3 regions of the Neobacillus sp. S1227 genome follow, and region 3 is predicted to be linked to each of the others. Evidence: riboswitches for the same ligand, from Rfam matches in the RefSeq annotation. Region 3 holds a riboswitch; each other region holds the start of a gene.

Region 1 (4,208 bases), 1.9 Mb from region 3:
TTTGGGGAAAGGCAGTCTTTTCCGACGGTTCGGGAACAGGGACCTTGTTGAGCACAATCCCTTTTCAATTTGATAGTACGACTGGAGTAGTAGCTGCTACTTCACTAGCTGTTTTAAGCTTTTTAGGCTTTGATGCCATTACGACATTAGCAGAGGAAACACGCAATCCCAAAAAAGATATTCCGAAAGCCATCTATTGGTGTGTTGGGATTGGAATGATTACCATGGTTGCGACGAGCTACATGGCCATGCTAGTCATTCCTGATTGGAGAACACATCTAAATGATGCAAACTGGATGAATACCGTCTTATTGCAAGTGTCGATCATGACCGGCGGGGAAGGGTTTGGCCTCTTCTTTACAGCAGGATTTTTAAGTTCTCTCGCCGTTTTCAATTTAGTGGCAACTGCAGCAGGAGCGCGCCTTTTATATGGAATGGGACGAGACAATCTTTTGCCGAAAGGATTCTTTGCTGCTGTAAACAAACGATTCAACACGCCGCATTTTAATATCATTTTTATTGTCGCAATTGAATTCATCCTGGGAACGACTGCCAATATTAATACGATTTCAAATCTGGTTAATTACGGGGCATTCTTTGGATTTGCAGCCATTAATCTTTCGGTTATCTGGCTCTATTATGTAAAGAAAAAAGGCGAAGCTCCATTTAGCTTGGGAAGCACGCCTAATTGGATTCCAACTGGGAAATACCATTTCCGCTATTTCTTTCTTCCACTTCTTGGCTTTGCCGTCATTCTATACGTCTGGTTTGGGATGGACCGGCTCGCCATCCTATTAGGTTGTATTTGGCTGTTCATCGGTATCGTCTTTCTGTACTTTCGAACAAATGGCTTTAAAAAATTACCTCCGCAACTGGAACTTTGATTGTTTATACACTTAAAAAACTTGTCGTTTTAAAAAAGTAAAAGTTTTATTCATCATCCCTGCCAATAAGAAAGCTAGCTGAGTGGCATGGGACTGTTCTGCTGCATCATTTTGCAGGTTATTAGGCAAAGGGATGAAGTATAAGAACCGTCCCCATGTATCTATTCTAAAAAAGAAAATTATGGTAAAATAAAAGAAACAAATGACTAAGGAGGGGGGAGATGAATCTATATCAAAATCACCCACTGTCTGTTCAGGACTACTATATCATACGGGAGAAGTCCGAAGAATTATTAGAATTTATTGATGGGATGGTCTATTTAACGCCCTCATCATCTACAGGACATCAGGGAATATCAAGAAAACTTCTCATCCAATTAGATCAATTTTTAAAAGGTTAATCTTGTGAAGTCTTCCACGCTCCTTTTGATATCGAATTAAAGAGTGAGAACATGGAAGGAACAGAGATTGTTATTCCAGATCTCAGTGTGATTTGTGATAAAAGTGGTTTGAATGACATACGATATATTGGTGTTCCCAACCTTATTGTTGAAATTCTAAGCCCCTCCAATCAGTCCCATGACCTAATTACCAAACTTAATATTTATATGAATTATGGAGTAATCGAGTACTGGATCGTGAATAGAATGTTATATGCAGTCACTGCTATCACTTAATGATGAAAAAATGTATGAACAACATGACATGAAAACCGAGACTGGAATTATTGCATCGAAGTTTTTAGAAGGATTCAGTATTGATTTAAAAGAGATTTTTTGAAAAATTATAAAGGTCCAGGGTGTTTCCTAGGCTAATTTGCATTCCTCTAAGATTTCAATTCCAGATAAATTTTATCAGTAGGAATTTTTGTTATGTAATATTTGAAAAAATTGTAATATAATAAAAATAATTAGTTTATTTAGATAAAGGCAAACCACTCGAAAGATTGGGACGCAAAGCTACAGGTCTAAGGTGTAAAACTATGATGGCTGAGCTGCCTAAAATAGTATATATTTTAGGGGGATTTCATTGTGGTTACGCTTGCTTGTGAAAACGAACTCGAAATGGATGTCGTGAAACTTAGTGATGAAAACATTATAGAGAGGTATATAACAGCTCTAGTAAAAATGGCAGACCAAAATTATAAAATGTTAGAAACAGAATTATTGAAAAGAAGGTTATTTTTGGTTGCCTTAGAACGATACGATACAAAAAAGCTGTTATTCTCTTCAGGCTTCACTGAGTAGGGCTCATCCACAACAGCAGCGACTTTAGTAGCTACAGAAAAAAGAAGACTCCAAGGACTTTTTAGAGTGCTTGGAGTCTTCTTTTTCTATATTAAAAACTATTCCTATAAACATAGGCATCATTCGGCTGCGGAATGATTTTATAATCCGTCACTTTTAAAATCGGGATTTTCATTTTAAAAGGCTGGTAGTACATCGTGTCCACCGTACCCGTTACCTCGTACCACTGGTCATTAGGAATGTGGACATTTTCAGGGAATTGAATCATCATCCCGAACACACCAGAGTCGGCAATACAGTGAATAATCCCAAAGCGGAATAAAAAGATTTGGTTGCTGTTCAACCCAGGTCCATTATAAGAAAAACCCTTCATTGAAATGGTTTTTCCGACAAATTCACCTGAATAGTTGTAGATGACTTCCAGTCCTTTTAAATAGTCCTCATCAGTTAGGGTAATATGGTCATTTCCTTTATAAGATTTGAATTCCTTTTTTACCAATTCAGTAAACGCATCCTGGCCCATGAATTTACTCATGTCAGGATTTAATATTTGGTGCATGCCATAACGGTCGGCCCCGTCCTCTAATGAAGGAAAACTAAATCCTTTTGCATTGACTAACTGCGAGTCAAGGGTCGCTACGGGCAAAAATACACCTGTCAAAGCGGGAAGAAGAATCATCGTATACGAAACCGTTCTTTTTAAATTTTTCCCAAACGATGTTTCTTTATGATTAGAGTCATGCAAATGATCATGATGGCACTCGTCACAATCCAATTCCTTTTCCGACTTTTTCTCTTTAAGATACCATCTGATTCCTTCTACAATCGTTAGGAAAAATAACGCATAAATCATGCTGTAAGAAAGGAAGGAATACTTCATATTGATATATTTCGAAATGTTACCGGACAAATGCAAATAAAAAAACAAGTTGGCAAACAATAATAGAATCACAACGCGTAACATTTTCTTCCCTCCTTTACAGTAATAGTGAACCGATAAATACAAATGCTGATATTAACGAAACAAGCAGAATGACGAATTTAGGTTTAAACGTTCCGAACATCATCAGCAGGTTCTTGATATCAACCATTGCACCGAAAACCAAGAATGTCACAATTGAACTTTGTGAAAATGTGTTTCTGAAAGACGAAGCAACGAACGCATCAGCTTCTGAACAAATTGATAAAATGAACGCTAGTGCCATCATGACAAGAACACCCGCTACTTTTGAATGTCCAAGTGTCGCCAATGTAGAAGTCGGAATATAGGTTTGCATTGCTGAAGCGATTAATGACCCCATCACCAAGTACTTTCCGACGTGGAAAAACTCATCAATGGTATGGGTGACCACGCTGACCAATTTTTGTTTCGTATTTTGGCTAGAATGGTCATGGACATGTATATGTTCATCAGCTTTCAATCTCAATTGATTTGTTTTAACGATAAAAGAAAGAACAACCCCGACTAAAATGGAAACCACAATGGCAAACCCGGACCGGTACCAAACCATCGTCCAGCTATTACCAAATGCAATATACGTTGAAAAAAGAACAATCGGATTGATAATCGGTCCAGTGAGCATAAACGAAATCGCGGCGGGAAGCGCCACACCTTTTTCAACTAATCTTTTCGTAATCGGAACAATCCCGCATTCACACCCTGGAAAAATCGCTCCTACGAAACTAGCAGTTATCACCGAAAGAATCTTATTTTTTGGCATAATCCGGACAATCATATTCTCCGAAACAAAGACCTCGATCAGGGCTGCAACAAACGCGCCAATCACTATAAAAGGAATTGCTTCTATTATTATACTAATAAATATCGTGTTTAATTGTAACAATTGATTCATAGGAGATCCTCCTGGAAATGAAGCCTCAGATAAAAAACATACAAAATTATAACAGAAATAATGGCGAATGATAATGTTTTAACGTTTCCAGAAGTGGGAAAAGTCTTAACCGAATTATTAAATTTTTTGAAAAAATTGCAAAAAACCATTATCATAAAACTATAGGTTGTTATAACCTGGTCTTAATAATAAGTAATAATTTAGATAAACTGGAGATTATTGTA
Region 2 (4,208 bases), 1.8 Mb from region 3:
GGAAGGGAAGCTTTGACCGGGTAATGCGTGGAATTGATTACTTGCGAAAACATCATGTTGATTTTAATATCCTAACAGTCATTCATCAAGACAATGTGGGGCGGGCAAAAGAGCTAATGGCGTTCTATCAGCAAGAGGGCTTTAACCATGTTCAGTTTATCCCATGTATGGATTTTCGGGCGCAGGAGCCGAATAAACCGGGACAATATTTGATTACTCCGAAACAATATGGCCAGTTTTTATGCGAGGCGTTTGACATCTGGTATAACGACGGCAATCCGAATCGATCTGTTCGCTTCTTTGATAACATCCTGAGCACTTACCTGCATCAGGAGGCAGAATTATGTATCCACCGTCAGACGTGCCCGAAAACATTGATTCTTGAGCAAAATGGCGACGCCTATCCGTGCGATTTTTATATGAATGAAGATTATAAGCTTGGGAATGTCGGTCAGGGTTCACTGATAGACATCCTCAACAGTCCAAAGTATAACGACTTTCTTAGATTGAAGCCTGCTTTGCCTGATAAGTGCAAAAGCTGTGAGTTCTTAAAGCTATGCCATGGCGGCTGTCCAAGAAATAGGGCCTGGAACCAGGCGGATGAAACGATAAACCCGGATTATTTCTGTGAAAGCTACTTGCAGGTTTATAAGCATGTACATGAACGAATGGAAAGGTTGGCAGAAAGTATAAAACTTCAATGGTTACAAAATCATCTTAAAGCTGGACGCCCAAAGCCTGAAAGAAATGATTTATGCTTATGCGGCAGCGGGAAGAAGTTCAAAAGATGCTGTGAAAAGTTTGTTCAAATGGTTTAACTTTCCTTAATGGGGGAATGAAAATGGATCTAACAACAGGCTCCATACTTTTACTGATTGGGATCCTGGCTGGAGGTTATGGAACGATTGTCGGTGCCGGGGGCGGATTTATTTTCGTGCCGGCACTGCTGCTTTTATTTAAAATGGAACCTGCGATTGCTGCAGGATCAGGACTTATTATCGTGTTAATTAATTCTTTGTCCGGTGTGATTGGGTATGCCAAGCAAGAGAAGATTCAATTTCGAACGGGGCTTACACTCGCAATTGGTGCCCTGCCAGGTTCTCTTCTTGGGGTATGGCTGCTCCAACTCTATTCATCTAGTTATTTCTATGTGATATTTGCTACCTTGTTGGTTGGATTGGGAATCTTTTTATTCACCAAAAATCTACCTGAAAAATTACAAAGACGCCAGCCATCTGAAGGGTATGCATGCATAGCGGCAGGTGCTTCCAGCGGAATTGGGGATGCTCTTGATATGATAGTTAAAGAAAATGGCCGTTCGATAGAAAAATGGCTTATTCCGCTTGGGGTCGTGATCGGCATTTTATCCAGTTACCTCGGGATTGGCGGCGGCTGGCTTCTCGTTCCCATCTTAATTTATGTATTTAATGTCCCTGCACACAATGCTGCGGCAACGTCCATTTTTTCACTTTGTCTGTATTCAACAATCGGTGTGTTTGCGCAGCTATTGTATGGCCATATCGATTGGCCAGCTGTCATCTTTGGCGGCATCGGTGTGATCGTCGGTTCACAAATCGGGGTGTTGCTCTCGCAAAAAATCCCTGGCAAAGTCATCATCCAAATGCTGTCCGTGTTATTGATATTTATTGGAGTTCGTATGTATTTTTCATGAAAAGAAGCATGGGGGCGGTTCTCATGCCTCAAAATTTTGAGGCACAGAAACCTTCCCCCATGCTTTACACTGCTGCTTTCTGCATTGGCGGGGTGGCTTTTTGTTTTTTGCTCATGAAGAGGAAGACGCCGAGGAGGACAAGTAGTCCGCCGAATATTTGCCATCCGGAAAGCCGTTCTCCTAGGATAAAGATAGCCAAAATGGTGCTGCCGACCGGTTCGCCAAGAATACTCATTGAAATGGTCGTGGCGTTCACATAGTTTAACAGCCAGTTATTAATCACATGGCTAAGGCTCGGAACGATGGCCAGAAGCAAGAAAATCCCCCATTCCTTCGGCGGATAATCCCAAAACGGCACCCCGGCCCAAAGATTATAAACAACTAGTACAATCCCGGCGCATAAAAACACGCAGAAGCTGTAAATCCAGTGGGATAAATTTTTCACGACGGTTTGCCCGATAAATAAATACCCGACCACTGCGATAACGCTGAAAAAGGAGAGAATATCTCCACGGATGGCATCGGCACTTAAACCGAAGTCTCCCCAGCCAATCATCATCGCTCCGATGATTGCAATCCCCATTGTTGCCAATGCGGAAGCGGTCGTTCTTTCTTTAAAAAGAAAAAATCCCCCAATAAGTGAAATGAGCGGCTGAAGGGCGAGAATGATGGTCGAGCTTGCGACTGTTGTAAACTTTAACGAGCCGAACCAAAGGGCAAAATGCAAGGCCAGAAAGACCCCGGAGAAAAAGAGCATGGCACCATTTTTAGGACTGACTTTTTTAAACTCCTTGCGTTTGACCCAAACCATCGGCGCTAATAACAGACTTGCAAACAACATTCTGTACATACTTAATATCGAAGCCGGTGCATCGGACCATTTTACAAAGATGGCCGAAAACGATATGGCGATAATGGAAATAGTGAGCGAAAGGCTGATTGTTTTAGAATTGATTGACTGTTTCATTGCTGCTTCCTTCCTTGGTGGGGTTTGTGAAATTGCCTCTAGCAATCTATTACCATTATCGCAGATATTGCTGGAAAATCGAAGCCCTATGTTTTTCCATGGCAAACGCCTCAAGGAACCTCCAATGGTTTATCAACAACAATTATTTAATTTCATTTTATGGTAGGTAATCTTTCTTTCGAGCTTGCACTGTAACTCATAGTCAAGACAGTCCGCAAGCAACAGCTCATGGTAATGCACCCTAAACAAGTGCCATTCTTTTTTGAATTTAGCTAATAATATATTCATTCCACTCTCAACTCCTCTTCTATTGTCATAAATCGCAGGAGTCCGTATTCGGAAGCTGGCAAGCATGGTCAGAAATGACCTTAGCCCCTGTAGCTTGCGTCGCCATCTTTCAATGGGTTTGCCTTTATCGTACGATTTATGGAATTACTACTATTTTGACGATGAACAACTTGTCCCAGCAAGTGTTTTCCTGTTTTTTATATTGGGAAAAAATTATTCTTGGACTTTCAGAATCATGATATCTACCCTTCGGTTAGCTTGGCGGTGCTCCATAGTGTCATTTGGATATAGCGGCTTTTGCTCACCAAAGCCAGCAAATTGCAATTTATTGGAAGGGATACCATTTTGCTCGAAAAAGTAAAGTACGGACAAAGCGCGAGCAGAAGATAATTCCCAGTTTGACCTGAATGTGCCCCCGGTAATCGGGACATTATCCGTGTGGCCCTCAATGCTGATAGGGTTTTGTACTCCCTTAATCAAATCCAGCAAGTCACCCAGAATAACAGGGGAATTTCCCTTCAATTCTGCGCTGCCGGACTCAAACAAAATGACATCCTTTAGTGAAAGCTTGATCCCCTTAGGTTCGTCCTGAACGGTGATGACCTTCTCCAACCCGCGTGCCTTGATATAGCTTTGGATATTCTCCATCAGGCTGTGCAGCTTATCATTCTCTTCCTGTTTCTTTTGCTCGTCAGCTGCATTTTCGATTGGCTTTACCGCAGGCGAGCCGGCATTTTCCTTTAAAATCAAACTGCTGCCTTTTCCGTTCAAAGCCGAATTCATCGAAATCATGATTTGCTGTAACTTCTCTGAATTGATGCTGCTCGAAGCAAATAGGACGATAAACAAGGCAAGCAGCAGGGTCAAAAGGTCCGCGTAAGGAATTAACCAGCTTTCATTCATATGCTCTTCACTGTCTTGTAGTCTCCGCTTCCTCACTGTCTAATTCCCTCCTTTCTTACTGCTGGTTACAGTCGTACCCCCGACCTTACAGACTTTCGACCTCTTTCACAACCATTTCCTCCTGTTTCAAACGTGCCTTTGTTGGCAAATAAACCGCAAGCTTTCGTTCGATCAATTTAGGTGTTAATCCTTCCTGGATGGCGAGCAGCCCTTCCATCATCATCAGTTTCAGGTCCTGCTCTTTTTTAGCAATGCGCTTCAGTTTATTTGAAATCGGATGCCATAGGACATATCCGGAAAAAATCCCAAGCAGCGTCGCGATAAAGGCGGCGGCAATCGAGTGTCCTAATTTATCCATGTCCTGAAGATTTCCAAGCG
Region 3 (4,208 bases):
GAAGAATTGGGAAGCTTGCGGAAAAAATAAAAACAGACCTCGAATGAGATCTGTTTTTATTTTTAATCTTGATCAGTTAAAATTACTGGGCCATCTTTGGTGATGGCGATTGTGTGCTCATATTGGGCGGAATAGGTGTTATCGACGGTCCTTGCTGTCCATCCGTTAGAATCCATTTTGGTGAATAATAATCCGATATTCACCATTGGCTCAATCGTAAATACCATTCCCTCTTTAATTCTTGGGCCTTTACCTGGTAAACCATAATGCGGTACATCCGGCTTTTCGTGAATCACTGCTCCAATCCCGTGTCCGATAAAGTCCCGGACAACCGAGAGTCCTTCACTTTCTACATAAGTCTGGATGGCATGACCGATATCGCCAATCCGGTTGCCTGGAACGGCTTGTTCAATTCCCTTGTACAAGGCTTCCTTTGTGACTTTTAACAAATGCTTAGTCTCTTCGGAAACCTCGCCAACTGCGTAAGACCACGCGGAATCAGCCAAGGCCCCGTTGTAATTAACAACCATATCAATGGTGACAATGTCCCCTTCCTGCAATGGTTCTTTGCGCGGAAAGCCATGGCAGATTTCATCGTTAATACTTGCGCATGTTGCGTATTCGTAGCCCTTATAACCTTTTTGTTCTGGAGTGGCATTATGCTTTTTTAAAAATTTCTCCACAAACTGATCAATTTCCCAAGTGGTAATCCCTGGCTTAATCATTTTGGCAATTTCTTTGTGACAGGCAGCAAGGATTTCTCCTGCCTTTTTCATTGCTTCGATTTCTCGTTGTGACTTTAAGACAATCATGTAATTTTCCCCTGCCTTTTTAATTAAATTCTTTTGTCTGGAGTCCTATTTGTACGAATCCTAGTATATAAAAACGATTACTTAATGACATTTTGGGCAACACTTTAATATTAACGCTAACGGGCTTATTTTTCAAAACTACTTTCTTAATGTAAAAAATTAATTTATGCAAATTTCGATAATTTGTCGTATTCCTTTGTTCTTAATATGGTACTCTCAAATTCTTTTTGATAGAATGATGTTATAAATTATTTTTTAGGTGTGTGAGAATCCATGATAGGTGACCGCGTAAAGAAATTCCGCCAAGAGAAGAAGATGTCACTTTCTGAACTAGCAGAGCAGGCAGGGGTTGCAAAATCCTATTTAAGCTCGCTTGAGAGAAACCTTCAAAAAAATCCGTCCATACAGTTTCTTGAAAAAATTGCCGGTGTATTAAACATTCCGGTTGAGCATTTAATACATGAACAGATTGACAAGACGGAATTGGACAATGATTGGATGAATTTAGTTAAGGAAGCCATGACCTCCGGTGTTTCAAAAGATCAATTCCGCGAGTTCTTGGAATTTAATAAATGGCGGAACAACAATCAAAACAACAGCTAAATATAAGCAAAAAATAAAGCACCCTACAGAATTATTAATTCTTGTAGGATGCTTTTTGCTTTTGATATGTATGAAATTGTTCAGATTTGTTGTTACCGCTAAGGAAATTTCTTATTTCCTCTGCCGACAATCCAATTTTCTTAGCTTCAATAATTAGTGTCAACCAATCTCTGTCAATCTTCTCCATCTGCTCTATCCCCATTTTCAATTTAACAACCCCCTAAAATACTTACCCGTATTTCAGGCAGCCCGGCCATCCTAGCTTCTCTCTATTTCCACCTTAGATCCTCGGCTTTGCGTCCCTGACTTTCACCAGGTTTGCCTTTTCTGAAAGGAACTTTCTTATTTTTTATTAGCCCTTATTTCTGGGTCTAAATTCATATCATTGTTTTAGTAAGTTCATTATATCTAGTCCTTTTTTAACATAGTGTTAGTTTTTGTCAGCACTTTTCATATTCTAAACCTCTTTTTTTGACAAATTTTATCATGTTTCCACAAATTTTCCTCCAATTCACATTTCCTAAAAATGGAATATAAAAATAATTGAGAATTTGAAGTCGAAAATCCCCTTAATTTGTGGGAGAAAAATTTTCCTTAACTATTATTGGCTCTTATTTTTATGACGAAAAATTTGTCTAATTTGTGACGATTAGCATATAATGTAAACAATATAATAATATACAAAATATTATTAATTTTCTGAACAGTTAAAGAGGTGATAGGCATTGACCATTGTTCACATGTTAAACTTTTCAATCCCCATTGCTTTTATAGTATTTGCAGGTTATTTCTTAGACCGCATGTGCAAGCCTGCCAAAGCAGAAGAAAAAGCTGGTGAAGAGGAATTGTAAAAATTCTCTCTTCGCCAGCTTTTTTAGCTAATCGGAATTTATTTTCATATTTGCTGCGCTAATTCAACCGCGTCTCGTAAACCGTCCTAACGGACTCGCCAATCGTCGAATGTTCCATTATTTAAACCGGTTTTCGACCTTTTGTTCGTAATTTTTAAAAATGGACGAATCTGTTTTCGCCCCGCGTTTTGACATCAATTGATTAAAGCGAAGGAGCTTTTCATTTAACTTTTTTTGCAAACTTTCCTTCTCGATGTTGTCGTCACATCTTTTGATGAGATCCTCAATGCTCATCATCTCTTTGCGTAAATGGTTTTCCTCTTCTGTAAAGCCTGCATTTTTCATGATTTTGTAAGCCATGCGCAGTTCTTCAGGTATCCCCGATAAATCTTCAAGCTTCAGGGGTTTTCCATATCCAGGAAGGTTATCAAATTCCCCATCTTTGTATGCTTTTTTAATCCGATCTTCTGAGACAATATGAAACATATCCATGTTTTTGTCCTCCTTTATTTAGCATACTCACTACATTTATTATAACAAAGGTCCATTTCGGTTGAAAAATAAATCGGTAATGATTTCACCCTTATTGGGGCATGCTACAAGCGAGAACGAAAGGAGTGTTAGACTTGGCTCGTGGAGAACATTTTAATCATAAAAATAAAAACCATCCTGGTGAATTCCCCAAGAATACCATGACCGAGAGTCATGCTGAGCAGGCAATCGGGGATGAAGAATTAATTGTCACTCAGGAAGCCTTCAAGAATAGAACGGAGGAAGAAGAAACGCGGCAGGACACCGCCCGTCTGCTTCCTGAGCAGACAGAATAAAAGGCGTGAAGAGTTTCACGCCTTTTTACTCTGATTATTTTTCAAAGCTTAATTTCTTCCTAAACTGAGAAAATTCTACGGTTTTCAGCCATTCTGCCAGCCCTTCGATATCCTTTGAGAAGATTCGGTCCTGCTTAATGGATGCCACCTGCTCACGACCTTTTTCATAGAAGTTCCTCGTATGGGTCGCCATTTTCTCCACACCGCGATATTCTACGGCTTGCATGGCGCAAATCATCTCAATCGCAAGGACCCTCCGGGTGTTTTGGATGATTTGATATGCATGCCTTGATGCAATCGTCCCCATGCTGACATGATCCTCTTGGTTTGCCGAAGATGGAATGGAATCCACACTTGCTGGATGTGCCAAGATTTTATTTTCTGAAACAAGGGCAGCGGCAGCATACTGCATAATCATCGCCCCTGATTGAAGGCCTGGCTGCGGGCTTAAAAATGGCGGCAGATCGCTTAATTGCGGATTAACTAACCGTTCCACACGACGTTCTGATATATTAGCAAGCTCTGCTACTGCGATTTTCATAAAGTCCATTGCAAATGCAATTGGCTGCCCGTGGAAGTTTCCACCAGAGATGACTTTTTCCCCGTCATCAAAAATTAGTGGATTGTCAGTCGCCGCATTCATTTCGATTTCCAGCTTTTCTTTTACGTAATCAAGCGCCTGCCAGGAAGCACCTTGAACCTGCGGGATGCAGCGAAGAGAGTAAGCATCCTGAACCCTCAGTTCTCCCTGCATCGTTGTTAATAAACTGTCACTCAAATAGCGGCGGATTCTTGCTGCTGTATCAATCTGCTGCTGGTAGCCTCTTGCCACTTGAACCTCTTCTGCAAAAGCATCGAGAATTCCGTTTAACCCTTCAATCGTCATGGAGGCAATCAATTCACTTTCGAAAGCAAGCTGCTCTGCTTCCAGGTATCCGACTACCCCCATAGCTGTCATGGCTTGCGTTCCGTTAATGAGAGCAAGACCTTCTTTAGCCTCAAGTGTGAGTGGGAAAAGACCCTCCTGCTGTAATGCTTTGCCTGCTTCCACACGCTCGCCTTTATAGAATACTTCGCCTTCACCTACAACCACTAATGCCAAATGAGATAATGGC

Evidence for each region. Region 3 has a riboswitch for cyclic di-GMP ahead of ACZ5AE_RS05595 (anti-repressor SinI family protein). Riboswitches for the same ligand answer to the same signal wherever they lie in the genome.
Region 1: another riboswitch for cyclic di-GMP. It lies ahead of ACZ5AE_RS15110 (hypothetical protein); the one in region 3 lies ahead of ACZ5AE_RS05595 (anti-repressor SinI family protein).
Region 2: another riboswitch for cyclic di-GMP. It lies ahead of ACZ5AE_RS25715 (DMT family transporter); the one in region 3 lies ahead of ACZ5AE_RS05595 (anti-repressor SinI family protein).

The regions. Positions count from the first base shown of each region.
Region 1 covers NZ_AP038276.1:2,988,957-2,993,164, reverse strand. Annotated here, with positions in the region: gene ACZ5AE_RS15120 (APC family permease) at 1-884, shown strand, start outside; partial or broken gene ACZ5AE_RS15115 (Uma2 family endonuclease) at 1,106-1,664, shown strand; cyclic di-GMP riboswitch class I at 1,803-1,886, shown strand; gene ACZ5AE_RS15110 (hypothetical protein) at 1,916-2,131, shown strand; gene ACZ5AE_RS15105 (TIGR03943 family putative permease subunit) at 2,223-3,095, opposite strand; gene ACZ5AE_RS15100 (permease) at 3,109-3,984, opposite strand; gene ACZ5AE_RS15095 (methyltransferase domain-containing protein) at 4,208-4,208, shown strand, end outside.
Region 2 covers NZ_AP038276.1:5,120,927-5,125,134, reverse strand. Annotated here, with positions in the region: gene ACZ5AE_RS25725 (anaerobic sulfatase maturase) at 1-818, shown strand, start outside; gene ACZ5AE_RS25720 (sulfite exporter TauE/SafE family protein) at 842-1,672, shown strand; gene ACZ5AE_RS25715 (DMT family transporter) at 1,737-2,639, opposite strand; cyclic di-GMP riboswitch class I at 2,975-3,060, opposite strand; gene ACZ5AE_RS25710 (OmpA family protein) at 3,141-3,866, opposite strand; gene motA (flagellar motor stator protein MotA) at 3,916-4,208, opposite strand, start outside.
Region 3 covers NZ_AP038276.1:1,106,809-1,111,016, reverse strand. Annotated here, with positions in the region: gene ACZ5AE_RS05610 (DUF1128 domain-containing protein) at 1-30, shown strand, start outside; gene map (type I methionyl aminopeptidase) at 63-812, opposite strand; gene ACZ5AE_RS05600 (helix-turn-helix domain-containing protein) at 1,086-1,415, shown strand; gene ACZ5AE_RS05595 (anti-repressor SinI family protein) at 1,450-1,617, opposite strand; cyclic di-GMP riboswitch class I at 1,656-1,748, opposite strand; gene ACZ5AE_RS05590 (hypothetical protein) at 2,141-2,266, shown strand; gene ACZ5AE_RS05585 (DnaJ family domain-containing protein) at 2,384-2,758, opposite strand; gene ACZ5AE_RS05580 (hypothetical protein) at 2,893-3,093, shown strand; gene hutH (histidine ammonia-lyase) at 3,128-4,208, opposite strand, start outside.